DNA from 3 places in the Comamonas sp. JNW genome. Region 1 is predicted to be linked to each of the others. Evidence: predicted binding sites of a transcription regulator. Region 1 holds the regulator's gene; each other region holds the start of a gene.
The links. Region 1 encodes NrdR, which represses ribonucleotide reductase genes. Its sites were predicted from a motif close to CACNANATNTNGTG; they were not measured.

Region 1 (10,374 bases):
CAGGCAACGCTTCTGAAACCGTGGCCCTGGCTGACAAGCAAGCCGCGCTGCCAGCAGCGGCCAAGGCCGAGGCCACCGCCGTGGCCATGGGTTCCTGATCTGCCCCTCCGGCTCGTCGCCCTGTTAGCACAAGCACCCTGCGGGGTGCTTTTGTTTTTTCTGGCCTTGGCACAGCTTCCCTGAACCGGTTTTTATCCAGACGTGGCGATAAACCCATTGCCCCAGGCCTGTGCAGCCTCGGCTACACTAGCCGGGTACGCGACTGGCGATAGACATCTGTATGACCGGATTGTTGACGTGGAATGCAGGCCCGGCCTGCAGCAACCACCGGGGAGCGTACCGTGCAGTGCCAGGGCGAGCGCATCGCCCCCCGCACCCGCCACGTGTTAGCCGTGCGCCTGGGCAGCCCCTGTTTTCGCCAACCTCACTGTTGGCAGGCAGGGCTCACTTCTGACTCCAACGACCGCCATGTACCAACGTAACATCCTTGTCGAACAGACCGACGCAGAACTCTTTGCGGCCATCCAGGCCGAAAACCAGCGCCAAGAGCAGCACATCGAGCTGATCGCCAGCGAAAACTATGCCTCCCCTGCCGTGATGTGGGCCCAAGGCACCCAGCTGACCAACAAGTACGCCGAAGGCTACCCCGGCAAGCGCTACTACGGCGGCTGCGAATTTGTCGATATCGCCGAGCAGCTGGCCATCGACCGCGTCAAGCAACTGTTTGGCGCAGATGCTGCCAATGTGCAACCCCATTGCGGCGCATCGGCCAATGAAGCGGTTTTCCTGGCTTTCCTCAAGCCCGGCGACACCATCATGGGCATGAGCCTGGCCGAAGGCGGTCACCTGACCCATGGCATGCCACTGAACATCTCCGGCAAGTGGTTCAACGTCGTCTCCTACGGCCTGAACGAAAAGGAAGAGCTGGACTACGACGCCATGGAAAAGAAGGCGCACGAGACCAAGCCCAAGCTGATCATCGCTGGCGCATCCGCTTACTCGCTGGAAATCGACTTTGCCCGCTTTGCCAAGGTGGCCAAGGATGTGGGCGCGATCTTCATGGTGGACATGGCCCACTATGCCGGTCTGATCGCCGCTGGCGAATACCCCAACCCCGTGCCCCACGCCGACGTGGTGACCACCACCACCCACAAGAGCCTGCGCGGCCCGCGCGGTGGCGTCATCCTGATGAAGGCTGAGCACGAGAAGGCCATCAACTCGGCCGTGTTCCCCGGCCTGCAAGGCGGCCCGCTGATGCACGTGATCGCAGCCAAGGCCGTGGCCTTCAAGGAGGCGCTGACGCCTGAGTTCAAGCAGTATGCCCAGCAGGTCAAGACCAACGCCCGCATCGTGGCCGAGACCCTGACCGAGCGCGGCCTGCGCATCATCTCTGGCGGCACCCAAAGCCACGTGATGCTGGTGGACCTGCGCGCCAAGGGCATCACCGGCAAGGAAGCCGAAGCCGTGCTGGGCGCTGCCCACATGACGATCAACAAGAACTCCATCCCCAACGACCCGGAAAAGCCGATGGTCACCAGCGGTATCCGTATCGGTACGCCCGCGATGACCACCCGTGGTTTCAAGGACGAAGAAGCGCGCCTCACGGCCAACCTGATCGCCGACGTGCTGGACAACCCACGGGACGAGGCCAACATCGCTGCCGTGCGCGCCAAGGTCAACGCCCTGACCGCACGCTTCCCCGTCTACCGCTGATCTGACCTGCGCCCGCGCCTATGAAATGCCCCTTCTGCAGCCATCCCGATACCCAGGTGGTGGAGACCCGTGTTGCAGAAGACGGCGGCTTTGTACGGCGCAGGCGCCAGTGCGGCAACTGCGAAAAGCGCTTTACCACCTATGAGCGGCCTGAGGTCAGCCTGCCGGTCATCGTCAAAAAGGACGGCCGGCGCATCGACTACGACCGCAGCAAGCTGCGCGGCTCGTTCAGCCTGGCGCTGCGCAAGCGCCCGGTCCCCATCGACAAGGTGGACCTGGCGCTCGAGCATGTCGAGGACAAGCTGCGCACCTTGGGTGCGCGTGAGGTACAGACGCATTTGATCGGCGAGCTGGTCATGGCCGAGCTGCAAAAGCTCGACAAGGTGGCCTACATCCGCTATGCCAGCGTCTACCGAAGCTTCGAGGACATTGACCAGTTCAAGTCCATCGTCGACGAGGTAACGACCCCGCCGCCCGAGCCCAGGAAAGACAGCGCCCGTAAAAAGGACTGAGGCACAAAAAAATGCGAACCCTGGGTTCGCATTTTTCTTTGGAGACCAGCCACGGAGCCGGCCCGGGCTGCGCCTTGTCAGTCTTGCGGCGCCTCGGCGGCAATCGGCCCCACCGCCTGCACCACATCGCTGTTCTGGGCGCGGTGGCGCAGCGCATGGTCCATCAGCACCATGGCCAGCAAGGCCTCGGCAATCGGTGCGGCGCGGATGCCCACGCAGGGGTCATGCCGGCCCTTGGTGATGACCTCGGTACTCTTGCCCTCGGTATCGATGGACTCGCGCGGGCTGATGATCGAGCTGGTGGGCTTGATGGCGATGCGGATCTCGATGTCCTGGCCGGTGCTGATGCCGCCCAGAATGCCGCCGGCATTGTTGCTGCGAAAGCCCTGGGGGCTGAGCGAGTCGCCATGCGTAGTGCCGCGCTGGGCCACGCTGTCAAAACCGGCACCAATCTCGACCGCCTTGACGGCGTTGAGGCCCATCATCGCGTAGGCGATGTCGGCGTCGAGCTTGTCATACAGCGGCTCGCCCAGGCCCACCGGCACGCCGCTGGCCTGCACGCGGATCAGCGCGCCGCAGGAGTCGCCCGCCTTGCGCAGCGCATCCATATAGTCTTCATAGCGGGTCACATCGGCCACCGGCGCAAAAAACGGGTTGTTAGGCACATGCGACCAGTCCTCAAAAGGCAGGGCCACCTCGCCCACCTGCAGCATGCAGGCGCGGAACTCGGTACCGAACTTCTCTTTGAGCCACTTTTTGGCCACGGCGCCAGCGGCCACGGTGGGCGCGGTCAGGCGGGCCGAGGAGCGGCCACCACCACGCGGGTCGCGGATGCCGTACTTGTGCCAGTAGGCATAGTCGGCATGGCCGGGGCGAAAGCTCTGCGCAATATTGGAGTAGTCCTTGCTGCGCTGGTCGGTATTGCGGATCAGCAGCGCAATCGGCGTGCCCGTCGTCTTGCCCTCGTAGACGCCCGAGAGGATCTCCACGCTGTCGGGCTCATTGCGCTGGGTGACAAACTTGCTGGTGCCGGGGCGGCGGCGGTCCAGGTCCTGCTGGATATCTGCCTCGCTCAACGCCATGCCCGGTGGGCAGCCGTCAATCACGCAGCCAATCGCGGGGCCATGGGATTCGCCAAAGTTGGTAACAGTAAATAAGGTGCCGAAGGTATTGCCGCTCATAGCCCGCCATTATCACTGATGCCGGTGCCCCACGCAGCCCCACAGGGCTCACCAGCGGGGCGGGTCACCGCCAGGCGGCTGGCCGGCATGGGGCCAGCCGCCTGGCAGGCCCTGCAGCACCGCACTGTGGCGCACCGCACGCAGGCGGCCAAAGCCAGTGTCCATCTCTTCCAGATAGGCGTCGGGCGGCGCGCCGCTGGGTGCCGTAGCCGCCGCAGCGGCTACCGGCCGCTGGCCCATGGACTGCAACCACTGTGCGACGCGCGCCAGCGACACCTGCACATGCCAGCTGCCGCCCTGCTTTGCCTGGCGGTAGAGCGCAGCCTGGATGCCAAAGGCCAGCAAAAAGCCCGCGCTGTAATCGAGAATCTGCAGCGGCAGCGCCCGCAGCCCCGCGCTGCCAAACGCCTGGCCTTCGGCCCAGTTGATGCCGCAGACGGTCTGCACCAGCGAATCAAAGCCGCGCCGGTCGGCCCAGGGGCCGCTGCGGCCATAGGCTGACAGGCTGGCATAGACGATGCCCGGCCGCTGCCGGGCGGCAGACTGCGGATCCAGCCCCAGCGCATCCAGCGCGCCCGGCCGGTAGCCTTGCAGCAGCACATGGGCCTGATCCAGCAACGCGGCCATCTTTTGCTGGCCTGCCGGGGTTTTCAGATCCAGCAAGGCCGAGCGCTTGCCCCGGCTCATATCGGCAATGGCCTCGATATTGGGCAGACCCGGCCCATTGAGCATCAGCACATCGGCCCCTTGCGCCGCCAGGCTGCGGGCTGCCACGGGCCCCGCCAGAATGCGGGTCAGGTCCAGCACGCGCAGGCCAGCAAGCGGCCGGTGCTGGGCAGGCGCGGGCCCATCGCGGGGCGCGGCGGGCTGGTCGCTGTCCAGCTGCGTGATCGACAGCAAGGGCTGCGCGGCCACCGCCGCACTTTGGGGATGGGCCTGCCAGGCCTCAGGGCTGCGCGCAGCTGCCACCACGAGGCCCAGCGCTGCGGCGCGCTCCTCCGCTGCCTGCGCCGTCCAGCCTTGGAGCGCGTCCGCCACCTGCTGCCGCGTGGTGGCAGCGCCCGTGGGCAGGCCCAGGAGCCGCAACACGCCATCGCGGTGGTGGTCAAAATTGGCATGGATGCGCAGCCAGCCCGGCTCGCCCACATCGGCGCCGCAGGCATAGAGGCCCGAGATGGGCGCCCACAGGTTGGGCTGCTCGCCGTCCAAGGTGAAATAGCCACTGCACTCGGCCAGCACATGGCCCACATCCACCTGGACCTGGGGCATGGCCCGCTGCTGGCGGCGCTGGTACAACAAGGCACTGGCCAGGCCGCTGGCCGCCACGGCCGCAGGCGCTGCCACATCCAGGCAAAAACTCGAGGGGTAGGCAGCGCCATCGCCGCTGAGCGCCAAAGCGCCCTGCTCCAAAGCCTGCGCTGGCAGGCCCGCTTGCTGCCGGAGCATGTGCACGCTGGCCTGTATGGCCGCATGCAGCGGTTGCTGCGCCAGGTGGTGGCTGGTGGGGCTGTGGTTGTTAGTGGTTGGCAAGACGTTCTCCTGGTTGGCACATGGCCGCCATTGCATACCTGCCGCACCCCGGGGTCAATCTTGATTGGGCCGATACACATACCATTCAACTCGCCTTGCAGTAGCATGGCCCATGGTTGCTTCACGTCCCTCTCCCACCCCACCTTCAGAAGACGACAGCCCCTGGCTCAGCAGCCAGCAGGCCGCCGCGATGCTGGGTGTGCAGCGCGCCAGCCTCTACGCCTATGTCAGCCGGGGCCTGCTACAGGCGCACCGCCAACCGGGCCTGCGCGGCCATGTCTATGCCCGCATCGATGTGCAGCGCCTCGCGCGCCAGCGGCACACCGTGCGCAACCCCGCGCAGCTCGCCCGCTCCACCCTCGACTGGGGCACACCCGTGCTGCGCTCGGCCATCACCCAGGTGGCCCAAGGCCAGCTGTACTACCGGGGGCGCGATGCCCTGCAATGGGCGCAGCACGCCAGCCTGGAAGACACCGCCGCGCTGCTGCTGGGCCAGCCCATCGCGGCGCAGTCCAGCAGCGCCCGCATGGCCCCGACCAAGGCGTCCGCAGCATCGCCCGTGCCACAACCCCGGTCACCCGACCAGGCGCTCAGCGCCTGGCACAGCCTGCCCACCAGCGAGCCCACGCTGGCCAGCCCCGGCTGGGCCCGGCCGCTGCTCCAGCAGATGCTGTGGGTGCTGACGGGGCTGCCGCCACCTCCTGGTGCTGCGCCGCCCCAGGCCGAACGGCTGGTCCACCAGCAGCTCGCTGCGCTCTGGCGTGTGGATGCCGCCGGCGAAAGCACCCTGCGCCAGGCGCTGGTGCTGTGCGCCGACCATGAGCTCAATGCCTCCAGCTTTGCAGCCCGGGTGGTCGCATCAACCGGCGCCAGCCTGCATGCCAGTCTGGGCGCAGGTCTCGCCGCGCTGACCGGCCCACTGCACGGGGGGATGACGGCGGTGATCGACCAGCACTGGGACGACTGGCATGCGGCGCCACGGGCTGGCGATGCACTGCACCCATCGCTCACCCAGCTGCTGGCCGACACCCGCACCCATGGCAGCCCGCATTACTGCGCAGGCTTTGGCCACCCGCTCTACCCGGCAGGCGACCCGCGCAGCCAGCGCCTCATCAGCCTGCTGCCGGCCGATGCGCACCGCAATGCCTTGCTGGCAACAGTGCACCGCCAAACCGGCCTGCACCCCAGCCTGGACTATGCGCTGGTCGCCATCCAGCGCGGCCTGGGGCTGCCCGCGGGCGCTGCCTTTGTGCTGTTTGCACTGGGCCGCACGGCAGGCTGGCTGGCCCATGCGCTGGAGCAGCGCGACAGCGGCCAATTGATCCGCCCCCGCGCCCAGTATGTGGGCCTGCCAGCGCAAACAGATGCTCAGGCTGAGAACCCAGCCTCCACCGATAACACGGTCGGCCGCATCCCCGGGCGCATCATCCGTTTCTGACCAATACCCAGCATCTGTTCCAAAGCAAAGGCGCAAAAAAGCGGCCTCGCGGGCCGCTGCAGTAGCGGTTGTGGAAGTCGCCGGCTCAGCCGCCAAGCTGCGCCGGTCCCACCATCAAGAATCTGTCTCGCCTTCCACCGGCCAATCGCGGATATAGGCCTTGAGCATCTTGTTCTCGAAATTCTGGCTGTCGACGACGGCCTTGGCCACGTCGTAGAAGCTGATCACGCCCATCAGCATCTTCTTGTCCATCACCGGCATGTAGCGGGCATGGCGGTCGAGCATCATGCGGCGCACCTCGTCCATGTCGGTTTCCATCGTGCAGGTAAGCGGCGCATCGTCCATCACGCTGCGCACAAGGATATTGCCTGCAGTGCCGCCATTGTTGACGATGGCGACGATCACCTCTCGGAACGTCAACATGCCCACCACATCGCCGTGCTCCATCACCACCAGCGAGCCAATGTCCTTCTCCGCCATGGTCTGGATCGCGTCGCCCAGAGGGTCGTTGACGCTGGCCGTGTAGAGAGTGTTGCCTTTGAGGCGGAGGATATCGCTGACTTTCATGGGTGTCTCCTTGTACCGTTCTCCGATGCTGGCGGGGCCCACCTGCGTGCACACGCATCGGCGACAGGCCTGCCCGCCCAGGTCTGCTAAATATAGCCGACAATGCCCGTCCAGAACGACAACATCGCGGAGATACGCCATGCCCGGTTACACCGACCCCGGCTTTGACACCCTGAGTCTGCACGCTGGCGCCCAGCCGGACCCGGCCACCGGGGCTCGCGCCGTCCCCATCCACCTGACCACCTCCTTCGTCTTCGAGTCGAGCGACCACGCAGCCAGCCTCTTCAATCTGGAGCGGCCCGGCCATGTCTACAGCCGCATCAGCAACCCCACCAATGCGGTGCTGGAGCAGCGCGTCTCGGCACTTGAAGGCGGTGTGGGCGCGATCGCGGTGGCCAGCGGCCAGGCCGCGCTGCACCTGTCGGTTGCCACCTTGATGGGCGCGGGCAGCCATATCGTTGCCAGCACCGCGCTCTATGGCGGCAGCCAGAACCTGCTGCACTACACCCTGGCCCGCTTTGGCATCGAGACCACCTTTGTCCAACCCGGCGATATCGACGGCTGGCGCGCTGCGGTGCGGCCCAACACCAAGCTGTTTTTTGGCGAGACCGTCGGCAACCCCGGCCTCGATGTGCTGGACATCCCCACCGTCTCGGCCATCGCCCATGAGGCCGGCGTGCCCTTGCTGGTCGACTCCACCTTGACCTCGCCCTGGCTCATCAAGCCCTTTGCGCATGGCGCCGACATCGTCTACCACTCGGCCACCAAGTTTCTCTCCGGCCACGGCACCGTCATTGGCGGCATCGTGGTCGACGGCGGCAGTTTTGACTGGGAAAAGTCGGGCCGCTTCCCCGAGCTGACCGAGCCCTATGACGGCTTTCACAACATGGTGTTCAGCGAGGAATCGACCACCGGCGCCTTCTTGCTGCGCGCGCGGCGCGAAGGCCTGCGCGACTTTGGCGCCTGCATGAGCCCGCACAGCGCCTGGCTGATCTTGCAAGGCATCGAGACCTTGCCGCTGCGCATGGAGCGCCATATGCGCAACACCGAAAAAGTGGTGCAGTTCCTCGCCAGCCACCCGATGGTCAGCCGCGTGGGCCACCCGATGCTGGAGAGCCACAGCTCCTACGCGCTGGCGCAAAAGCTGCTGCCGCGCGGCGCGGGTTCTGTGTTCAGCTTTGACATTGCCGGCAACCGCAACCAGGGCAAGAAGTTCATCGAGACGCTCAAGGTCTTCAGCCACCTGGCCAATGTCGGCGACTGCCGCTCGCTGGTCATCCACCCGGCCAGCACCACGCATTTCCGCATGCACGACGACGCCTTGGCGCAAGCGGGCATCAGCCAGGGCACGATCCGCCTGTCCATCGGCCTAGAAGACGCCGACGACCTGATCGATGACTTGAAGCGCGCGCTCAAGTCCGCAGAGAAGGCCGCATGATGGAAATCCGTGTCTTTGCACTGCAAGATGCGCCTGCCGTCGTTCAGCTGTGGAACGACTGCGGCCTGACCCGCCCCTGGAACGACCCGCACAAGGACATTGCGCGCAAGCAGAGCGTCTCGCCCGAGTTGTTCTGGGTCGGTGTCGATGAACAAGGCGCGGTGATCGCCAGCATCATGGTCGGCTACGACGGCCACCGCGGCTGGATCAACTACCTGGCCGTGCACCCCCGGCACCAGCGCCAGGGCCATGCGCGCCAGCTGATGCAGCGGGCCGAAGCCGAGCTCACGGCGCTGGGCTGCCCCAAGCTCAACTTGCAGGTGCGCGCCGGCAACGAGGCGGTGATCGCCTTCTACGAAAGCCTGGGCTATGCCAACGACCAGACCGTGAGCCTGGGCAAACGCCTGATTGCCGACATCTAGCCTCAGCCACACCATCGGAGCACAGACATGCAAATCCAAGTACAAGGTGCCGACCTGTATGCCTACACCGGCGGCAAGGCGCTGGATGCGAACCAGCCCACTGCCATCTTTATCCACGGCGTGCTGTGCGACCACAGCGTCTGGGCGCTGCAAAGCCGCTACCTGGCCAACCATGGCTGGAACGTGCTGGCCATCGATCTGCCCGGCCACTGCAAAAGTGCCGGCGCCGCGCCGCGCACGGTGGAAGAAGCGGCCGAGACCATCGCGCAGCTGCTCGATGCCGCAGGCCTGCAGCAGGCGGCCCTTATCGGCCACAGCTGGGGCAGCCTGATAGCGATGGAAGCGGCCGCACGCCTGGGCGCGCGTATCAGCCACCTGGTGCTGGTCGGCACGGCCGACCCGATGAAGGTCGCCCCCGCCCTGCTGGAGCAAGCGCTCAGCGCTACCGACCAGGCGATTGCCATGGTGCAGACCTTCTCGCGCGCAACCCTGGCCCCACCCTCAGGCGCGGGCAGCTGGGTATTTGGTGCCGGCATGGCGCTGGCCCGCCGCGTGCAGGCCAGCAACGGCGACACCAACCTGCTGCACACCGGCTTTGTGGCCTGCGATAGCTACCGCAATGGCCAGGCTGCGATGGCCGCCCTCGCCTGCCCGGTGTTGTTTGTGCTGGGCGAGCAAGACCAGATGACGCCTGCCCGCGCCGCGCGCAGCCTGGTGGACGCCGCCAAAGCCGCTGGCAAGCAAGTGCAGGTCCAGATGGTGCCCAGCGGCCACAACCAGATGACCGAGTCACCCGACGCGACCCTGTTTGCGATCCACCATTTTCTGCAGGCACAGGCCGCAGCGCCGCAGCTTCCCGCCTGAGGGCCTGCCGCAGCGATCCGTCCCGCTATCAGCTTTGCAATTGCGATATTGCTTTTGTTTTTATAGCAGAATATCAAGTATGTATCTGGCGTAAGAAGGCGTAAGCCACCGCAAAAAATGCCGCAATGCGGGCATCAAATGCGTTAGCCTATCTGCCAGGCCGATGGAGGCCCAGACAGCTGCATCCGAAAAGCTGCAGACCCGATACATACGACTTATGCAATACAAGGCCCTTCCCTGTTTGCTGCAACACTGCCAGGCGCAACCCTGGCATCTGCTGCGGCCACGCGTGGACATGGACCTGGAGCGATGGGCAGAGACCTGGGCGGACCAGTTGTCAAGCCTGCATGAATTCTCCAGCCATGGCTACTATGGTCTGGATGTGCAGGATCTGGACGCCGACAGCCAACGCGCTGCCCGGGCTGGCTGGTGCCGCGCGGCGCTGCAATCGCTGGCGCTGTTGGATCTGGCCTACAGCCGGGGGCTGCCGCCTCGCGCGATGGAAAGCCTGTTCGAGCATGTGCTGCACTGGTGCAATGAGTATGCGGTCTTCATGCGCAGCGATGCCGCAGCACCGGCGCAAGCGCGCCAACCAATCAACCCTGCCTCCAACAGCTACCCGGCTGCCGTGCAACTGCTGGCGCTGCCGGTATTGCTCGAGCGCCAGGAGCTGATTCCCGGCATTGTCGAGCGTCTATTGGGCAACCGC
Region 2 (10,374 bases), on a different contig from region 1:
CAGTCCAGGCGCATGCTGCGGTCGACCTGCACATAGCCGGCCTGGCCGCGCGCCTGGGCGAGCAGGTCCAGTGTGTCCAGCGGCAAGATGCCTTGGCTCCAGAGCGAGCCGGGGTAGCTGCTGTAGACGCCGCGCTCGCGCGCCAGCTCGGTCGATGCCCAGTAGGCGTAGTAGCAGACGGCTTCCATCGAGGTGTCGGCAAACTGCACGGCCGTATCGCTGGCGTAGGGGATGTGCAATTGGTAGAGGCTGTCCTGAAAGGCCATGATGCCCAGGCCCACCGGGCGGTGGCGCAGGTTGGAGTCGCGTGCCTTGCCCACCGCGTAGTAGTTGATGTCGATGACGTTGTCGAGCATGCGCATGGCCGTGGCGATCGTGCGCTTGAGCTTGTCATGGTCAAGCGCCAGGCCGCCTTGGCCGTCGTCCTTCAGGTGGCGTGCCAGGTTGACCGAGCCCAGGTTGCAGACGGCGGTTTCCGTGTCGCTGGTGTTGAGCGTGATCTCGGTGCAGAGGTTGGACGAGTGCACGACGCCGGCATGCTGCTGTGGGGAGCGCAGGTTGCAGGCATCCTTGAAGGTGATCCAGGGGTGGCCGGTCTCGAACAGCATCGACAGCATCTTGCGCCACAGATCGACCGCGGGCACGGTCTTGCTCAGCGCCAGCGCGCCGCTGGCCGCCTGGGCTTCGTAGGCGGTATAGGCGCGCTCGAAATCCTGGCCAAAGCGGTCATGCAGATCGGGCACATCGGAGGGGGAGAACAAGGTCCACATGCCTTTTTCCATGACCCGTTGCATGAACAGATCGGGGATCCAGTGGGCGGTGTTCATGTCGTGGGTGCGGCGGCGGTCATCGCCGGTGTTCTTGCGCAGCTCCAGAAACTCCTCGATGTCCAGATGCCAGGTCTCCAGGTAGGCGCAGACGGCGCCCTTGCGTTTGCCGCCCTGGTTGACGGCCACGGCCGTGTCGTTGACCACCTTGAGAAAGGGCACGACGCCTTGCGATTCGCCATTGGTGCCCTTGATGCGGGCGCCCATTGCACGCACTGGCGTCCAGTCATTGCCCAGACCGCCGGCAAACTTGGACAGCAAGGCGTTTTCGCGGATCGCATCGTAGATGCCGCCCAGGTCATCGGCCACCGTGGTCAGGTAACACGACGACAGCTGCGAGCGCAGGGTGCCGCTGTTGAACAGGGTGGGCGTGGATGACATGAAGTCAAAGGACGAGAGCAGGTCATAGAACGCGATGGCGCGTGCATTGCGGTCGTCCTCCTTCAGCGCCAGGCCCATGGCCACGCGCATGAAGAAGGCCTGGGGCAACTCGATGCGCTGCTGGCGTACATGCAAAAAATAGCGGTCGTACAGGGTCTGCAGACCCAGGTAGTCAAACTGCAGATCACGCTCGGGCTGGAGAGCGGCGGCCAGCCGGTGCAGGTCAAAGTCCAGCATCTCGGGGGCGAGCAGTTCGTGCTCAACCCCTTGCGCGACAAAGCCGGGGAAGTAGCTGCGGTAGGCCGCGCCCATATCGGCACTGCTGACGTCCTGGCCGATCACTTCGCGCGTGATGGTGTGCAGCAGCAGGCGCGCGGTGACAAAGCTGTAGTCCGGGTCCTTTTCGATCAAGGTGCGGGCAGCCAGAATGGAGGCCTTGAACACCTCGTCCATGTGGACGCCGTCATAGAGGTTGCGGAGGGTCTCGCTGAGGATGGGCGCGGGGTCGACGTCCTGGCCCAGGCCCTGGCAGGCTGCGGCAATGCGGTCATGGAGTTTTTTGACATCAAGCACCACCTGCTGGCCCCGGTCCTGCACATGCAAGCTGGCATGGGCCGGCGTGTGCTGGGCCTGGAGCTGGGCACGCTCCTGGTTGCGGCGCTCGCGGTACAGCACATAGGCGCGTGCCACCTCATGGTTGCCGCCGCGCATCAGGCCCAGCTCGACCTGGTCCTGCACATCTTCGATATGGAAAGTGCCGCCGCCCGGGCGCGAGCGCATCAGCGCGCGCACCACCGTGTGGGTCAGGTTCTCGACCACTTCGCGCACACTGGCCGATGCCGAGCCCTGGCTGCCATGCACGGCCAGGAACGCTTTCATGATGGCGGTGGTGATCTTGGGGGGCTCGAAAGGGACGACTGCTCCGTTGCGCCGCATGATCTGGTAGTCCGGCAGTACGGTAAATCCATCCAGGGTGCGCGAGCTGGCGGCCGGTGCGGCTCGTTGCTCGGAAAGCGAAGCAGCGCTCATGATGTCCTCTCTGTGGTGCGTGAAAAGCCGGAGAAACAGCGCTGTGCATGCCGGTATCACTGAGCCGCTGGATACCACCTCACACTACATATAGTGTTTTATTAAGCGCTGGACACTACCTGTAGTGTATGGCGCAATGCATGGTTTGTGTGTAGTGCCGATGACCATGCTGCGCAGCAAAACGGCGGCTACTGCGCATGGCGTCGTGGTTTGCGCCTGCAAACCACCACTGTGCGTGTGTTTCTGCGCCATCTGCGTTGCAGAGCCTGCGTAAAACTTAGGCATTGCATCTGAAAAAAAATTTTTCAGATGTGGGGAAATTGCTGTGTTTTTGAAGTGCGCATGCCATCAGCTGCATGCGGATGCGTGAAAAATGCAGGCTGTTTAGAGGGTTGGCCTATAGCCTGATTTAGAGCTGCCAATACGGGCCAGCAAACCAACGGTTTGCGGTTGGAACGAGGCACACCGCCGCAGGCCGTACAAGCGTAGGGCAAGGTGGGGCAACGACGATCAAGGGGGGTGTTGCTGGCTCTCAGAGATGCAGTGAGGCAGGAAACATGGATGCCGGCCAGGCCAGATCCTGCTGCAGCTGGGGCCACAAAAATCCTGGGCCCGGGTCGTTCTTGCGGCCTGGCGCAATGTGTTCGTGGCCGGCGATATAGGCGATCGCATACTGGGCGCGGATCTGCTGGCACAGCTGCACCAGACTGTGGTACTGGGCGGGCTCGAAAGTCTCGCCCTCCAGGCCTTCGAGCTCGATGCCGATGGAGTCGTCATTGCAGCGCGGCCGGCCGCGCCAGAACGACTGGCCGGCATGCCAGGCGCGCTGGTCGGCGCTGACAAACTGCCACACCACGCCTTGGCGCGTGATGAAGAAATGCGAGGACACCTGCAGGCCCCGGATGCTCTGGAAGTAGGGGTGCGCATCCCAGTCGAGCTGGTTGGTAAAGAGCCGCTGCACATCCCCCGTGCCGTAGATGCCCGGCGGCAGGCTGATCGAGTGGACGACCACCAGATCGATGCATGCCCCCTCGGGCCGGGGACTGTAATTGGGCGAGGGGCAGTGCGTGGCCGTGCGCAGCCAGCCTTTTTGCCAGAGCGCAGCTTGCGGCGCGGTGGCAGCGTGGGGAGCGGGGGCGCCGGGCGGCGTCTCGGGCAGATCTTGGGGCATGGCGTTGGGCCCCTAGGGCTGCACCCCATCGCTGGGGTCATGGATCTGCAGCCGCTCCATGCGGTAGCGGATCTGGCGCAGGCTGATGCCCAGGCGGTTGGCCGCTGCGGTGCGGTTAAAGCCAAACTCCTGCAGCGCGCGCACGAGGATGTCGCGCTCGATGCCATCGAGCCAGGCCTGCAGATCGGCGGGCAGATCCTGTGGCGGCGCAAAGCCGTGGAGGCGCTGAGGCGCGACGGCTGCGGCCTTTGGCGCGGGCGTGGGCTGCTCATAGGCAGGGGCCGGCTCTGCAGCCTGGCTGTGCACGGGCGCCGGATGCGCGGCATCGGCCCGGGCCGGCTCCACATCCAGAAACGCGCCATCGCTCAAGGCGACCGAGCGCAGCAACAGGTTTTCCAGCTCGCGCACATTGCCCGGCAGTGCATGGCCTGCCAAGGTGTGCAGCGCCTGGGCGCTGAGCTGGGGCACCGGCTGGCCGCTCTCGCTGGCGATGCGCTCGAGCAGCGCCTGGCACAGCGCAGGCACATCTTCGCGGCGCTCGCGCAGCGGCGGGATGAAGATGTCAATGACGTTGAGCCGGTAGTACAAGTCCTGGCGAAAGCGCCCGGTCTGCACGTCGGCCGCCAGGTCGCGGTGGGTGGCACTGACGATGCGCACATCGACCGCTTCTTCCTGTTGCGAGCCCAGGGGCCGCACCTTGCGCTCCTGGATCGCACGCAAGAGCTTGGCCTGCATCGACAGCGGCAGCTCGCCGATTTCATCGAGGAAGAGGGTGCCACCATGGGCTGCCTGGAAAAAGCCTTCGCGGTCCTGGTTCGCGCCGGTGTAGGCGCCTTTGCGGGCACCAAAGAACTCCGCTTCGAGCAGGTTCTCGGGGATGGCGCCGCAGTTGACGGCCACCATCGGCCCGCTGGCCCGCTGGCTGTTGCGGTGCAAGGACTGGGCCACCAGCTCCTTGCCGGTGCCCGATTCGCCGCGCACCAAAATGGGCGCCATGCTGCCGGCCACCTTGGCAATGCGCTCGCGCACCTGCTGCATCACCAGCGACGGGCCGATCAATTCGCGCTGGGCCGGGGGGGCAGGCCGGGTGGGCGTGCCGGGCTGCGGCGCCGCTTGAAAAGCGGACTGCGCCGGGGCCAGCGCAGCGGCATCCTGCAGCCCCTGGCAGGCGGACGCCACCACCTGGCGAAACTGCTTGAGGTCCACCGGCTTGGTCAGGTAGTCAAACGCGCCTTCGCGCAGGGCCGCGACGGCATTGTCGGCCGAGCCATAGGCGGTCATGACGATGGCGCGCTCGCTGCGGCCCTGGCTGCGCAGGTCCTGCAGCAGCTCCATGCCCAGGCCATCGGGCAGGCGCATGTCGGTGATCAGAATCTCGAAGCGGCGCTGCTGCAGCTGGGCGCGCGCTTCCTGCACCGAGCCGGCCGTGTAGACCCGGTAGCCTTCGCGCAGCAAGGTCAGCTCATAAAGGGTTCTGAGGTCGGGCTCATCGTCCACGACCAGAACAGTGGTGTTTTCAAAACTCATGCCTGGTGGATCAAATCAGTCTGCTGGGGATGCGCGGGGCTGGCGGCCCGGCGAAACTGCACTATGAAGGCATTGCCCTGTGCCAGCTCGGGCAGCGCTGCGCTCTGCCTTTCATAGCGGATCATAGCGCCATGGCGGGTGCACAGCTCGCGGCAGATGTACAGGCCCAGGCCGCTCGATCGGCTCTCGGAGGAGAAGAAGGGCTCGAACAGATGCTTTTCGATGGTCGGCTCGATGGGCGCGCCATCGCTCCACACGACCAAGGTGGTGGTGCCCGTCAGGCTGCTGTGCGTGCTGACACGCAAGGAGTCTGCACAGTCCCGGCGGTAGCGCTGGCCGTTGTTGAGCAGGTTGTAGAGCAGCTGGCGCAGGTGTCCGGTATCAAAGGCCACCAGGCTGTCCTCGGCACTGAGCGACAGCGCCACGGTGTGGGCGGCGGGGGCCAGCGCCATCCAGTCATGGCAGATGTGCAGCACGGTCTCATTGAGGGCAATGGAGTCGCCATCGCCGGGCTGGATCTGGTTATGTACGCGGGCAATGTCCAGAATATCTTCGGCAATGCGGCCCAGGCGCTGGGCATTTTGCTCGACCATGTAGGTCAGGCGCTTCTGGCCCGGGTCGGTCAGCTCCTCATCGAGCAGCGCATTGGCCTGGGTGATGGCCGTCAGCGGGTTGCGGATTTCATGGGCCACGGCCGCGGACATACGCCCCATTGCCGCCATTTTCTCGGTGCGCAGCCGCGCCTCTATCTCACGCAGGTCATGCAAGAACACCAGGCACAGCGGGTCATTGTCATTGCTGCCAATGTTGCCGAAGGTGGGCAGCGGGTGGGTCAGCCAGGTGCGCACATGCAGGCCAATGGGGGCCATCTGCGGCGCGGTCAGCGCCAGGTCTTGCGAGAAGGGCTTTTGCTCTGCAAAGGTCTGGGTGACCTGCTCGACCACACCGCGCCAGGCGGGCAGCTGCGCCAGCGCCAGTGGCAGGTGAGGGTGACCCAGCAAGGTCATGGCGGCCGGGTTGGCAATACGCACCTGCAAGGCCTGATCGGCCACCAGCACGCCATCGGGCAGGTTCTGCAAGATGAGCGCATTGATTTGCTCTTGCTGGTTGGCCGCAGCGGCATTGCGCAGGCCCTGCAAGGTCTCGCGCTCCACCCGCGAGGCGAGCAGCCGCACGAGAATGCCCACCAGAAAATAGGCCGCTCCGGCGAGCCCGGCCTGCACGGTGTTCTGCGTGCCATCGGGGTCAAACACCGACAGGCGAAAACTCAGCGACTCGACAATCAGGAAAATCGTGATATAGGCGCAGCTGCCCAAGGTCACCAGCCAGCCACCCAGGGTCCCGGCAAACAGCACCGCCAGGCCGAACATCGGCGTCAAGGTGTAGGTGCCGGTTTTGGTCACTTCCAGCAGCGAGATCAGCAGCAGATCCATGCCGATCGTGGGCAGCCAGGCGTAGACGCGGCGCTGCGGTGGCGGCTGGTGGCTGAGCGCGGCATACAGCATGGCCGAGATGCCATAGGCGCCCAGCAGCGCCAGCTGCGACAGCAAGGGGCCCGATTGCGCCGGCGTGATGGCCATGGCCCCCAGAGCCAGCAGCAGGGCCACGAAGACGCGGGCCACCAGGTAGCCGCGCCACAGGCGCTTGAAGGGGGTTTCCATCAACGCCAGCGCGGCCATCGTGGCGATGCCCAAAGCCTAGCGCTGGCCAGGCGGCAGCGCCTGGGCGAGATGGGCTTGCGAGCAGTAATGCGCGCCCTGGTAGCCGATGGCATCGGACTGCGGCAGGTGCACGCCGCAGTGCGCGCAGTGCACCATGGGCTCAGGCTTGCCCAGGCCTTTTTTGGGCGGTGGCGGCGGCGCGTTCTTGACCCGTTGGCTGCGCCACATGTGCCAGCCCACGGCCAGCACCAGCAATACCAGCAAATACTTCATGGCAGCTCAGTGTTTCAAGATGACTTCAAGGACAAAGCGCGAGCCCACGTAGGCCAGCAGCAGCAAGGTGGCGCCCACATAGAGCATGTTGACGGCGCGCTGCCCGCGCCAGCCAAAGCGCTTGCGGCCCACCAGCAGCACGGCAAAGGTCAACCAGGCGAGCAGCGAGAACACCGACTTGTGGTTCCAGACCCAGGCCTTGCCGTACAGCGCCTCGCCAAACCACCAGCCGGCCAGCAAGGTTGCGGACAGCAGGATGAAGCCGGCCGTGACAAAGCGGAAGGTCAGGCGCTCCAGCGCCAGCAGCGGCAGGCCGCCGTCGTGGCTGCCATCCTGGCGCATCTGGCGCTCGGCCCGGGTCATCAGTGCGGCATGCACGACGGCTGCGGCAAACAGGCCATAGGAGGCAATGCCCAGCGCCAGGTGCAGCGGCAGCCAGGGCGAGGCATTCACATGCAAAGGGCTGCCGGGGTAGACGCCGGCCAGCAGGACCGCGATGCAACCCATGGCCGACAGTGGCCAGCGTGAGCGCAGCTGCGGGTAGAGCTGCTGCTCGACCACATACACCGTCAGCACCAGCCAGGCGGTGACGGACAGCGCCGGCGCAAAGCCGAAGTGGGGCATGTCACCGATCAGGCTCCAGGCGATGGCCGCCAGGTGCAAGGCCCAGGCCGCGCGCAAGCCCAGCCGCGCGCTGGGCTCCTGCAGGCGTCGGGCCGCAAGTGCGGGAATGGCGTAGGCAATAGCTGCAGCAATGGCCAGTGCCCAGCCGATGGGGCTGGTGCTGGCTGCGGCAAAGGCGGGAGAGAGCATGCCCGCTATCATAGCGGCGGCGAAAGGCCTGTGTGGTCTGCGCGGGCGCTAGCGCCTCGCCATCTGCTGGCTATTGCCGGCAATAGGCCGCAGAGGCTTCCTGGGGTGCGCTACAGGCCGATGCTGGTCGCGCAGACCCGGTTGCGGCCGCTGGTCTTGGCCTCGTACAGCAGTTCATCGGCCCGGCGCAGGCAGTCCTCCAGGCCGTCGGTCTGGCCGCAGTGGATGGTCAGCACCCCGCAGCTCACCGTCAGCTCAGGCGCCGTGGTGGAGGCCGCATGGGCAATCGCCATCTTCTGCACTTCCTGGCGAAAGCGCTCCACCACGGCCACGGCATCGGCGTGGCCGGGCAGGATCAGTGCAAACTCCTCACCGCCAAAGCGGGCGGCCAGGTCATAAGGGCGGCGGGCATGGCGCGCCAGCGTACCTGCTACTTGCTTGAGCGCCTCATCACCTTGCACATGGCCGTAGTGGTCGTTGTACAGCTTGAAGTGGTCGATATCGATCAGCGCCAGGCCCAGCGGGTCGTGCCTGCGCAGGCACAGGCGCTGGCTGCGCTGCAGCATGTCATCAAAATGCCGGCGGTTGGCCAGGTTGGTCAGGCCGTCGACCTGCGCGAGGCGCTGCAAGGCTTGGCGCTGCAGCGCCAGGTCGATCTGGTTGCGTACCCGCACACTCACCACTGCCGGGCGGATGGGCTTGGAGACATAGTCGGCCGCGCCCAGGCGCAGGCCATACTCTTCGGCCGCGGCATCGCTCTGGCCGGTGATGAAGATGATCGCAATGCCGGCCGTCGCCTCCTGTTTTCTCAGCTGGGTCAGCACCTCGTAGCCATTCATGCCGGGCATGCTGACATCGAGCAGCACCAGCAGCAGGCGGTGCGATTCGCGCGCGGCGATCGTGAGCGCACTGGGGCCGTCCTTGGCCAGCAGCACGCGGTACTGCTGGCCGAGCAACTCGGCGAGCATGGAGCGGTTGACGCGCTCGTCATCCACAATCAGGATGGTGGGTTGGTCGTTATCGGGCTCAGCTTGCATGGTGCGATGGTAAGGGGTCTCAAGGGGGCTGGCAGCCAGATGGTCAGGGCAGTATGTGTTCGAGCCGCTCGATCGCCGCCAGCGCGGCGTCGCCGTCCAGGTCTTCCACATGCTGCAGGATCTGCTGGAGCAGCGGCGTCCAGCGCGCCGCCGGGCTGGCCAAGAGCATCCGCTCGAGCTCGCTGACAGCCGCATAGTCGCCGTCAGCCACCAGGCGCTTGAGGTGCTTGAGGTCCTGGCGCAGGCTGGCAGCGGCAGGCGGGTTGGCCGCAGGCGGCGCGTCCAGCGCTGCGCTCGGCGGGGCCGGTGCAGGCTGGCGCGTGGCCAGGCCTTGCAGCAGCGTCTGCAACTGGGCGGCAAACTCGGCCGTCTCGGTATGCAGCAGGCGCTGGGGCTGGGGGGCGGGCGGTGGGGCCTGCATCCACTCCCGGGCCTGGTTCTCGATGGTTTCGGCCGCCTGTACCAGGGAGGTGGCATCGAGGTAGCCCAGTGCCCCCTTGAGCGAATGGGCGAGCATGGACAGCGGCTCCCAGGCCGACTGCTGCACATGCAGCACCAGGGTCTGGGGGGCATCGGCAAAGTCGCGGTAAAAGCCGGCCAGCACCCGGTCGACCCGCTCGGCATTGCCGTGGAAGCGCTGCAGCATCTTGGCGTGGTTGATGCCGGGCGTGGCTGCCACGCGGGCCTCGTCGCGCAAAAATTCGGACTCGGGTGCATCCAGTGCTTCGGCACTGTTGCCAGGGCCTGCGATCCATTCGCTCAGCGTTTCGTACAGCTTGCGCTCATCAATGGGCTTGGTCAGGTGGGCATTCATGCCCGCCTCTTCAATGGCGCTGCGGTCTTCGACGCGGGCCTGTGCGGTCAGCGCAATCACCGGCAGTTGCTGCAGATGGGGCAGCTGGCGCAGCGCGCGGGTGGCGTCCAACCCATCCATCTGCGGCATGTGCACGTCCATCAGCACGGCGTCGAAATGGTGGTGCTCGAGCATGCTGAGCGCTTCGGCGCCATTGGTGGCCAGGCTCACCTGCACGCCCACGAGGCTGAGGAAGTCGGCGGCCACCTCGCGGTTGAGGGCATTGTCATCGACGACGAGCACATTTTTGCCATGCAGCTGGGGATAGAGCTGGATCGGGTTGCTGTGAACCACCTGCGGTGGGCCCGAGGCACCGGGCAGTGCGCGCCGCGAGATGCTGCTGCCTTGCGACTGCAGCGCTTCCAAAATGGCATTGAACAGCACGGACTGTGTCACCGGCTTGATCAGCAGGCCTTGCAGACGCAGCTCCTCGGACCTGCGCATGACCTCGTCACGGCCGTAGGCAGTCACCATCAGCACTGCCGGGGTGGCCGAGAGATGCTCTTCCTCGCGGATGCGGCGCGCCACCTCCAGCCCGTCCATGCCGGGCATGCGCCAGTCCATCAGCACCAGGCCATAGGGCGTGCCTACGCGCGAGGCGAGCTGCAGATCGAAGAGGGCTTGCTCGCCGGAATCCACCGTGTCGGCGCGCATGCCAAAGCCGCGCACCATCTCGGCGAGGATGTCGCGTGCGCTGGCGTTGTCGTCGACGATCAGCACGCGGTCGACCGGCGTGCCGTGGTAGCGGGCCGGCTTGGGCGCCTGCTTGAGTTGCGCGGGGTGCAACTGCACCGAGAAGTAG
Region 3 (10,374 bases), on a different contig from region 1:
CGATCTGCGCAATTTCCATCAAAAGCGCGCTGACCGGCACGTCGATCGAGGCCGAGATATACAGGCGCGCGAGCAGCGGCGTGGCCACAATCCCCACCAGGGTCGACAGCGCACTGATCGTCACTGACAGCGCCACATCGCCTTTGGAGAGAAAAATCATCACATTCGAAGAGGTGCCACTGGCCACGCTGCCCACCAGCACCATGCCTGCGGTCAGCTCGGGCGGCATGTTCAGCGCCTTGGCAATCAGCCAGGCCGCTAGCGGCATGATGAGGTAGTGCAGGAACAGACCCGCCGCAATCGGGGCCGGGCGCTGCAGCACGCGGCTGAAATCGGCCACGCGCAGGGTCACGCCCATAGCAAACATGATCAGCATCAGCAGCTGGGCAATATGGGGCTTGAAGCCCAGGAAGGCCGAGGGCGCGCTGTAGGCGATCAGCGCCATCACAGCCGCCCAGACGGGGAAAAGACGGGTCAACAAGGCAAGCACGGATATATCCAGACCAAAAACGGGCCCCAGGTTGTGCGGAGGGACAAATCCGGATGCACAGGGGCCAAAAAGCAGGGAGTGGCTGATGCGTGGTCGCGGCTGCGCTGTCACGCTCGTCCGCCGGGCAAGGTGCCCGACCAGGGATAGCGGTCCGGGGCAGCGAAAGGGCGGTGAACGCGGCGCTACCGGTGGGTAGCGGGCAGGCGCTGGGAGCTTGTGGCTGGCCGCATCAGAGCCGCGATCATACGGTTACGGCTGCAACTGGTTGGGGCGGGCGGCGGGGTGGCATCACTGCGCAGTCGGATATTGGCGCGCACTGCCTGGCGGTGCTGGGGCAGGTGCGGGCACCGGGCTTGCCAGTGCAGCTTACCGATGGGATGCTGGCATCTTTTGTACCCACCGCATGCTACGTTCCAAATAGCACGCTTGGGCGCCAATGCAGGGCTGGGTGCTCGGCACACCTGCCTGGTAAAAAGAGCAGCTCATGCGGCCTGCATTGTAGGACTGAAGGCTTTTTGTGCCCAGCGCCGGCATGCTGTGGTGGCAATCGGCAGATCATCCAGTAAAGTTGTTGAGATTGGTTAACGATCTGATGCATAAGTGCAACAAGGTGCCTGGGCACCACGCTGGTGCATCCCCTGCCTCGCAGTGCCTGCCATGGTCTGGCTTTTGAAGCTGGCCACGTCAGACAGCGGCACTGCCAGGCGATCTACAGCTCTGTGCCCTGCGGCCATGCATGCAGGACACACTTTTTGGAGGAGGGTGCAGATATGCCACCCCAAGCAGCATCTTCCATGCCGCTGCCGCAGATCGGCGGCTGGCTTGAACACAGTGTGGGCCCCTTGATGAGTTGGTGCGTGCTGGTTGCAGCTGCGGCACTTGCCGGGCACGCGGTTTTCCGACTCACCGGTTTTCCGCGCATGCTGGGCTATACAGTGGTGGGCCTGCTCGCTGGCTGGCTGGGCTTTGGCGATCTGCCCTGGCCGCTGCAGGGCAACACCCAGGTGCTGCTGCACACGGCAGTGGGCACCAGCATGCTGATTGCGGCCTCGCAAATCTCCCTGAAATGGCTGATGCGACAGCCATTTTTGCTGTTGCAAAGCCTGGTCGAATCGATGGCCGCTCTGGTGCTGGTCACGGCCACTTTGCAATTGCTGGGCATGGGTTGGGCGGTGTCGCTAGGGGTAGGGGTGGTGGCCATGGTGGCCTCGCCCTCGGTGCTGCTGCGCATCTCGGCCGACCTGCGCTCCAGTGGCGCCGTGACCGACCGCAGCTTGCTGATGGCCACCTTGGGCTGCATATATGCGCTGGTGCTGGGCCTGGTGGTCACCGTGGCCTGGTCGCCCGTCGCGGGCACGGATGCGCAATCGGGCCTCGTGCTGACGGCAGCTGGCATGGGCCACTTGCTGTGGAGCCTGGGTTTGACCCTGCTGTGGGCGCTGCTGACCACCGCCGCGCTATGGCCGGTGCTGCGCTGGCGATCGTCGCGCAGTGATTCCACGGCGCTCTACATGCTCGCGGTGCTGGTCGCTGCCAGTTTGCTCGCGGAGCGTCTTGGCGGCTCGGCGGCGCTGGGCTTTGTGCTGGCCGGTGTCATGCTGCGCAACCTGAGCCCCAAGCCCATGGTCTGGCCCTCGGCCTTTATGGCCGGCAACACCATGCTCAATTTGCTGATGTTTGTGCTGGTGGCCAGCATGGCCGGCCAGATTGCACCCAGCGCGGCGCTGATCAGCCTGGTCGCTGCCGTCAGCCTGGCGCGGCTGCTGGGCAAGATGGGCGGCGTGCTGCTCTTGGGCGCGGGCACCGGCATTGGCTGGTTGCGCCAGTGGCCGGTGGCCTGCGCACAGTCGCCCAGCTCGGGCCTGGCCTTGCTGCTGGCTTCCGGCCAGGTGGCGCAATGGGCTGCGATCAACCCGGAAGTGGCAGTGAGCGTGTCGTCCATCGCGCTGCCGATGATTGTGCTGTGCGAGGTGATTGGCGTGCTGCTGGCCTCGCTCGCTTTGTGGCGCAGTGGCGAGGCGCACCGCGGCATCGGCCTGTCTGCCCTCACCAGCAAGGAGAAACGCCATGACGCTTGAAGCCTTCCACCAGTCCGAGGCCTTGACGCTCGGCGTCGAGCTGGAGCTGCAGCTGGTCAACACCAACCACTATGACCTGACACCTTATGCGCCCGATATGCTGGCCTTGCTGAAAAACGCGCAGGTGCCCGGCTCCATCGTGCCCGAGGTGACCACGAGCATGATCGAGATATCGACCGGCATCTGCACCGACGCCCAGGACGCCTACCAGCAGCTGAGCGTCACGCGCGATGCGCTGGTCAAGGCGGCAGACAAACTCAATATTGCGCTGGCCGGCGGCGGCACGCACCCGTTCCAGCAGTGGCACCAGCAGCGCATCTACAACAAGCCGCGCTTCAAGGAGATCACCGCGCTCTACGGCTACCTCACCAAGCAGTTCACCATCTTTGGCCAGCATGTGCATGTGGGCTGCCCGGGCGCCGATGCGGCGCTGATGATGCTGCACCGCCTCTCGCGCTATATCCCGCACTTTATTGCGCTGTCGGCCTCCAGTCCATTTGTGCAGGGGCAGGATACGGCCTTTGATTCGGCGCGGCTCAACTCGGTGTTTGCGTTTCCGCTCTCGGGCCGGGCGCCGTTTGCGCTGCACTGGGAAGACTTTGAGCGCTACTACGACAAGATGACGGCCACTGGCGTGATCCACAGCATGAAGGACTTCTACTGGGATATCCGGCCCAAGCCGGAGTTCGGCACGGTGGAGGTGCGGGTGTTTGACACGCCGCTGTCCATCGAGCGTGCCGTGGCGCTTGCTGCCTATGTGCAGGCGCTGGGCGCCTGGTTTCTGGCCGAGGAGCCGTTCGAGCCCAGCGAGGACGATTACCTGGTCTACACCTACAACCGCTTCCAGGCCTGCCGTTTTGGCCTTGAAGGCGCCTATGTGGACCCGGCAACCAGCGAGTCCTTTGGGCTGCGCGAGCATATCTTGCTGACATTGCAGCGCATCCAGTCCTATGTGCCGGAGAACAGCAAGGAGGCCTTGCAGCAGTTGCGCAAGACCGTCAACGAAGGCGTCAACGACGCGAGCCGCCTGCGCGAAGCCTATGCCCATGCCCAGCAGCTGCCTGAGGTGGTGCGCCAGTCGACCTTGCGCTTCCGGTACTGAGGCAAAACCGGCAATTAAATCCACCGGGTTGAAGGCCATCCGGGGCTGGCCTGCATTACAGTGCATGGGCCAGCCCTTCTTTTTGCCTTCACCCGTGTCTGAAAAAACTCTGCTGCTTATCCAGGTCGGCACACCGCCCGACGACATCCGTGCCCAGGTCGGCGATCTGCCGCTGTGGTTCTCCGCCGTCCTCGCCGCTGGGCCTGCCTTCCAGGTGGTGCGGGTGTTCGAGGGCGAACCCTTGCCGCCGCATGATGCACACAGCGCTGCGATCATCACCGGCTCCTGGGCCATGGTGACGGACCTGCTGCCCTGGAGCGAGGCGACCGCCCAATGGATACGGGAGGCGATGGCGCGGGACATGCCGCTCTTTGGCATTTGCTACGGCCACCAGCTGATGGCCCATGCGCTGGGCGGCCGGGTGGACTACCACCCCCAGGGGCGCGAGATGGGGTGCCTGGATATTGCGCTGCTGCCAGGCGCAGAGCACGAGGCCTTGCTCGCTGGCTCAGGCCGGCACTTCAAAGCCAACCTGACCCATATGCAGACGGTGCTGGAGCTGCCGCCCGGCGCCCGGGTGCTGGCCCGCTCGGCCCATGATCCGCACCAGGTCGTGCGCTATGGGCCCCATGCGGTGTCCACCCAGTTCCATCCGGAGTTCAGCCCGGCTGTGGCTGCCGCCTGCATCGAGCTGCGCGCGCAGGTGCTGCAAGCTGAAGGTTTTGACCCGGCGGCGATGCTCGCGCAGCTGAGCGACACGCCCGTGCCCCAGCAGATGCTGCAGCGCTTTGTGGCCGCCTATGCCGGCCAGCCAGCAGCTGCGCCGGCGCTGCAAGCGGCCCAGGTGCCTCAGGCCGAGACGATCTTGACGGTATAGCCCTTGCCGGAGGCGATCACCTCCATCAGGCGATCAATATTGGGATGCGCGCCGGGGCGGGCCTTGGCGTCATCCGTGTGCTCGGCAAAGATCGTGAGGCCTTCTTCGGCCGCTGCCACATTGATGCCGCCATGCTTGGCCGCCAGCGCGTTGTAGACCTTGACCGAACCGGCTTTGCCCGGTGCATTGGGAATGGTGGCCGCCACCTGGCCATCGGCAGCGATCAGTTGCAGCTCGGCGATATGGTCGATGGAGGGCAGGGACTGGAGGTTGTCAGCAAAAGCCATGGGGATTCCTGGGCGCAAAGGTAGTATCAAAAAAATAGCTGCCGGTGCTTATTGCATGGGCAGCTCACGGGTTTTGTATTATGCAGCAGCGCTTGCCGCCAACGGGGGCTGGCAGCGCTCCTCGCGCGCATTAGCCCTGGGCCTTGACCAGGTCCATGATAAAGCGCCAATGCGCCTCGTCCACCGGCGTGATCGACAGGCGATTGCCTTTTTGCAGCACGCGCATCTCTTGCAGCTCTGGGTACTGGCGCAGTGCAGCTACCGTGATCGGCCTGATCTTGCGCAGCGCCTGCACATCGAGCATCAACCAGCGCGGGGCCTCCGGCTTGGACTTGGGGTCATAGTATTTGGACTGCGGGTCAAACTGGCTGGTATCGGGCCGCAGCTGGCCTGCAATGCGGGCAATGCCGTAAATACCGGGCTCGGCGCAGCTCGAATGCCAGTACAGCACACCGTCACCCACCTGCATGTCATCGCGCATGAAGTTGCGCGCCTGGTAATTGCGCACCCCATCCCAGGCAATGGTGGCATCGGGGGCGCTGAGCGCATGGTCGATCGCATAGTCGTCCGGCTCGTTTTTCATCAGCCAGTAGCGGGGGGATGCAGCATTCATGGTGTTCGTTGGTGAAGGGGAGGGAGCCATCGGGTTGCACGGCCTGGAGCCAGCCGCGCATGCATGCGCCATGCTAGCCGATGCGCCGGCGCTGCTGCTGCCAGCACAGCCATGCGGGCCTGCGGATCACCGGCGGCGTTTATACGAGACAAGCCACAGCGGAATTGGCAGCAACATAGTACAATAGAGAGCTTTGCAAGCTTTTATAGCTTGGAGGCGTTGGCTGCCCTGGCAGCTGCGCCGTCAATATTGTGTGGGATGCTGGCTGTTGCGCCCCGTTGTCGGGCTGGCAGATATCCGCTTGGTTGCCTTGAAGGCCCTTGCCCCTTGGGTGGCGAGAGTTGGCAAGGCCCTCCCGAACCATGGAGAGAGCCACCGCTTGTTGGTGGCACTGAGAACAGCATGGCGAACCGGTTTCGCACATGCACCACTAGACAAGGATTCGTCGACTTATATGGCTAAAGAAGAACTGATTGAGATGCAAGGCTCCGTGACCGAAGTGCTGCCCGATTCGCGCTTTCGCGTGAAGCTGGACAACGGCCACGAGCTGATCGCTTACACAGGCGGCAAAATGCGCAAGCACCACATTCGCATTCTGGCCGGTGACAAGGTGTCGCTGGAGATGTCGCCCTACGATCTGAGCAAGGGCCGCATCACTTTCCGTCACCTGCCTGGCCGTGGCCCGGCACCGACCCAACAACGTTAACCGCATCGGTGGTGGCCGCTGTAAAAAAATCGTCAAATACGAAATGCAGCTGCCCAAACCCTGGTTACAATAACGGCTTAGTCGGAGCGTAGCGCAGCCTGGTAGCGCATCTGCTTTGGGAGCAGAGGGTCGCGAGTTCGAATCCCGCCGCTCCGACCATTCCATTTAAAAACCTGTTGCATGCAAATGCAGCAGGTTTTTTGTTTTGGCAATTCTTGGCAATTCGCGATATGGCGCGGTTTATCCTGATGGCGCGCCGGCAAGCATCTTTCACATGCTGCTTCATGCACGGCGGGTGGCGCGGCCCTCTCGGTTTTGCTGTGCAAGCGGGCAGGGCGGCTGTCTCGCCAACCACCCCAGCAGATGAAAAGTTGTCAAAGTAATCATTTTTCGCCGGAAGGCGCTCCAGCTCGATATACAATAGCGGCTTAGTCGGAGCGTAGCGCAGCCTGGTAGCGCATCTGCTTTGGGAGCAGAGGGTCGTGAGTTCGAATCCCACCGCTCCGACCATCCTTATCGAAACCTGTTGCACGCAAGTGCAGCAGGTTTTTCGTTTGGGCGGTGCTGCAAAAGGGTAAGGTACCGCCTGCCATTCAGCTTGGTCTATGGCTTGATGGCCCAGGCGATCAACCAGATGGTGATCGCCATCAACATCGGGGGATGATGCCCCTCTTCATCACCGGGAATGTGCCCGCCCGGATACATATATTTACCGGCGCTCTGCGCGTTGATTTTGCAGCATTCTTCGCCCAATCCGCCAGTGCCTAGCAGAAATCGAGCCTGATTTTCTGCTGCCAAGAACGCTACAGGTAGCGTACACTCAAGCCCATAGACACCATATGTAGTGTCCACCGCTTCCCCACAGGTTGTTGATGCTGGTCTCGCTCCAGCCAAAACGCGCCAGCCATGCCTGGCGCGTTTTGGCGCGGGACTGCCGCGTCTTGCGCCCGTGGTCCTGCGTTTTTTATCCCATTAGAAACATCGCAAATGAACCAGACAAGCACTATGAGAGTCACCAAGCGTGACGGTCGCGTTGAGCCTATCGACCTCGACAAAATCCACCGGGTGATTGACTGGGCGGCCAAAGGCCTGAGCAATGTGTCGGTCTCCCAGATCGAGCTGCAGTCGCATATCCAGTTTTATGACGGCATCCGCACCGATGCGATCCATGAAACCATCATCAAGTCTGCGGCCGACCTGATCTCCGAAGACGCACCCGACTACCAGTACGTGGCAGCGCGCCTGGCCATCTTCCACCTGCGCAAGATCGCCTTTGGCCAGTTCGAGCCGCCCCATTTGTACGATCATGTGCAAAAGCTCACCGAGCTCAAGAAGTACGACCCGCACCTGCTGGCCGATTACAGCCGCGAAGAGTACGACGAGATCAATGGTTTCATCGACCACTGGCGCGATATGGACTTCTCCTACGCAGCCGTCAAGCAGCTCGAAGGCAAGTACCTGGTGCAAAACCGGGTGACCAAGCGCATCTACGAGAGCCCGCAGATCCTCTACGTGCTGGTGGCGATGAGTCTGTTTGCCAAGTACCCGGCCGACCGCCGTCTGCAGTACATCAAGCGCTTCTATGACGCCGTCTCGCGCTTCAAGATTTCGCTGCCCACGCCCATCATGTCGGGCGTGCGCACCCCGCTGCGCCAGTTCAGCTCCTGCGTGCTGATCGAGTGCGATGACAGCCTCGACAGCATCAATGCCACCACCAGCGCCATCGTCAAGTACGTCTCGCAGCGCGCCGGTATCGGCATCAACGGCGGCCGTATCCGTGCGCTGGGCAGCGAGATCCGGGGCGGCGAGGCACAGCACACCGGCTGCCTGCCTTTCTTCAAGATGTTCCAGTCGGCCGTCAAGTCCTGCTCGCAAGGCGGCGTGCGCGGCGGTGCAGCCACCTTGTTCTACCCGCTGTGGCACCTGGAGGCCGAGTCGCTGCTGGTGCTGAAGAACAACCGCGGCGTCGAGGAAAACCGCATCCGCCATCTGGACTACGGTATCCAGATCAACCGCATGCTCTACCAGCGCCTGATCAAGGGCCAGAGCATCAGCCTGTTCTCGCCCCATGATGTGCCCGGTCTGTACGAGGCCTTCTTTGCCGACCAGAACAAGTTCGAAGAGCTGTACGTCAAGTACGAGGCTGACGAATCCATCCGCAAGCGCACCCTGCCAGCAGTGGAGCTGTTCTCGCTGATGATGCAAGAGCGCGCCAGCACCGGCCGTATCTACATACAGAACGTTGACCACTGCAACACCCACAGCCCGTTCAACCCGGCCGTGGCTCCCGTGCGCCAGTCGAACCTGTGCATGGAAATCCTGCTGCCCACCAGCCCGCTCGAAGACATCAAGGACGAAAACGGCGAAATTGCGCTGTGCACCCTGTCTGCCTTCAACCTGGGCGCGCTCGAGTCGACCGATGAGCTCGAAGAGCTGGCCGACCTGATCGTGCGTGCGCTCGATGCACTGCTGGACTACCAGGACTACCCGGTAGCCGCTGCCCGCATTGCGACCGAAAAGCGCCGCTCGCTGGGCGTGGGCGTGATCAACTACGCCTACTACCTGGCCAAGAACGGCGTGCGCTACTCCGACGGTTCGGCCAATGGCCTGACCCACCGCACCTTCGAAGCCATCCAGTACTACCTGCTCAAGGCCTCGGTGCAGCTGTCGCGCGAGTTCGGCCCTTGCACCGCCTTTGCCGAGACCAACTACGCAGCCGGCATCCTGCCGATCGACACCTACAAGAAGGATATCGACGCGCTGACCGATGAGCCCCTGCACCTGGACTGGGAAGCCCTGCGCGCCGAGATCAAGACCCACGGCCTGCGCAACTCGACCTTGACGGCGCTGATGCCCTCCGAGACCTCCAGCCAGATCGCCAACGCGACCAATGGCATCGAGCCTCCACGCGGCTTTGTCTCGGTCAAGCAGTCCAAGGACGGCATCCTGCGCCAGGTGGTGCCGGAGATCGATCGCTTGAAGGGCCAGTACGAGCTGCTCTGGCAAATGCCCAACAACGATGGCTACCTCAAACTCGTGGGCCTGATGCAGAAGTTCGTCGACCAGTCCATCTCGGCCAACACCAACTACGATCCCCAGCGCTTTGCCGATGGCAAGGTGCCGATGCAGCAACTGCTCAAGGACCTGCTGCAGGCCTACAAGTTTGGTGTGAAGACGCTCTACTACCACAACACCCGTGACGGTGCCGAAGACATGCAGGGCGCAGCGGCAGAAGACGATTGCGCCAGCGGCGCCTGCAAGATCTAAGCGGAGAGAAGGCGATGGCATACAGCACCTTCTCCAAGGTCGACAATGACCAGCTCAAGGAACCGATGTTCTTTGGCAATTCGGTCAATGTCGCCCGCTACGACCAGCAGAAGTACCCGATCTTCGAGAAGTTGATCGAAAAGCAGCTCTCGTTTTTCTGGCGCCCTGAGGAAGTGGACATCACGCAGGACCGGATCGACTACCAGAACCTGCCCGACCACGAAAAGCACATCTTCATCAGCAACCTGAAGTACCAGACGCTGCTCGACTCCATCCAGGGCCGCAGCCCCAACATGGCCTTCCTGCCGCTGGTATCGCTGCCCGAGCTCGAGACCTGGATCGAGACCTGGGCGTTTTCCGAGACCATCCACTCGCGCTCGTACACGCACATCCTGCGCAACATCGTCAACGATCCATCGGTGATCTTTGACGACATCATGCGCAACGAGAGCATCAAGCTGCGCGCGGGCGATATCTCGTCGTACTACGACGACCTGATCCGCGATGCGATGCTGCACGCCCAGCTGGGCGCAGGCAGCCACACGATCAATGGCGTGGTACACCAGATCGATGTGTACCAGCTCAAGAAGAAGATGTACCTGTGCCTGATGAATGTGAACATTCTGGAGGCCATCCGCTTTTATGTGAGCTTTGCCTGCTCTTTCGCGTTTGCCGAGCGCAAGCTGATGGAGGGCAATGCCAAGATCATCCGCCTGATCGCCCGCGATGAAGCGCTGCACCTGACCGGCACCCAGCATTTGCTCAACATCATGCGCTCGGGCCAGGACGATCCGGACTTTGCCAAGATCGCCAAGGAGACCGAGCAGGAATGCTTTGAGATGTTCAAGACGGCGGCGATGCAGGAAAAGCAGTGGGCCGAGTACCTGTTCCGCGACGGCTCGATGATTGGCCTCAACAAGGACATCCTGAGCCAGTATGTGGAGTACATCACCA

Region 2: DCO45_RS03740 (ribonucleoside-diphosphate reductase subunit alpha) is a predicted target of NrdR. The motif match lies at 2,320-2,333, and genes of this name have one in related genera.
Region 3: nrdA (class 1a ribonucleoside-diphosphate reductase subunit alpha) is a predicted target of NrdR. The motif match lies at 6,987-7,000, and genes of this name have one in related genera.

Annotation. Positions count from the first base shown of each region.
Region 1 is NZ_QETI01000001.1:386,851-397,224, forward strand. Features, by position in the region: gene DCO45_RS01775 (lytic transglycosylase domain-containing protein) at 1-98, shown strand, start outside; ZMP/ZTP riboswitch at 249-411, shown strand; gene glyA (serine hydroxymethyltransferase) at 469-1,713, shown strand; gene nrdR (transcriptional regulator NrdR) at 1,734-2,225, shown strand; gene aroC (chorismate synthase) at 2,303-3,406, opposite strand; gene DCO45_RS01795 (CoA transferase) at 3,455-4,936, opposite strand; gene DCO45_RS01800 (citrate synthase family protein) at 5,049-6,374, shown strand; gene DCO45_RS01805 (CBS domain-containing protein) at 6,489-6,941, opposite strand; gene DCO45_RS01810 (O-acetylhomoserine aminocarboxypropyltransferase) at 7,081-8,379, shown strand; gene DCO45_RS01815 (GNAT family acetyltransferase) at 8,379-8,801, shown strand; gene DCO45_RS01820 (alpha/beta hydrolase) at 8,829-9,665, shown strand; gene DCO45_RS01825 (PoNe immunity protein domain-containing protein) at 9,883-10,374, shown strand, end outside.
Region 2 is NZ_QETI01000002.1:144,196-154,569, forward strand. Features, by position in the region: gene DCO45_RS03740 (ribonucleoside-diphosphate reductase subunit alpha) at 1-2,237, opposite strand, end outside; gene ampD (1,6-anhydro-N-acetylmuramyl-L-alanine amidase AmpD) at 2,770-3,408, opposite strand; gene DCO45_RS03750 (sigma-54 dependent transcriptional regulator) at 3,421-4,935, opposite strand; gene DCO45_RS03755 (PAS domain-containing sensor histidine kinase) at 4,932-6,629, opposite strand; gene DCO45_RS03760 (PP0621 family protein) at 6,633-6,869, opposite strand; gene ccsA (cytochrome c biogenesis protein CcsA) at 6,876-7,682, opposite strand; gene DCO45_RS03770 (diguanylate cyclase) at 7,793-8,719, opposite strand; gene DCO45_RS03775 (response regulator) at 8,763-10,374, opposite strand, start outside.
Region 3 is NZ_QETI01000005.1:201,102-211,475, reverse strand. Features, by position in the region: gene DCO45_RS09930 (bile acid:sodium symporter family protein) at 1-490, opposite strand, end outside; gene DCO45_RS09925 (cation:proton antiporter) at 1,261-2,568, shown strand; gene DCO45_RS09920 (YbdK family carboxylate-amine ligase) at 2,558-3,670, shown strand; gene DCO45_RS09915 (glutamine amidotransferase) at 3,765-4,547, shown strand; gene DCO45_RS09910 (DUF2322 family protein) at 4,520-4,834, opposite strand; gene DCO45_RS09905 (EVE domain-containing protein) at 4,965-5,447, opposite strand; gene infA (translation initiation factor IF-1) at 5,902-6,153, shown strand; tRNA gene DCO45_RS09895 (tRNA-Pro) at 6,236-6,312, shown strand; tRNA gene DCO45_RS09890 (tRNA-Pro) at 6,587-6,663, shown strand; gene DCO45_RS22675 (hypothetical protein) at 6,757-6,951, opposite strand; gene nrdA (class 1a ribonucleoside-diphosphate reductase subunit alpha) at 7,141-9,420, shown strand; gene nrdB (class Ia ribonucleoside-diphosphate reductase subunit beta) at 9,435-10,374, shown strand, end outside.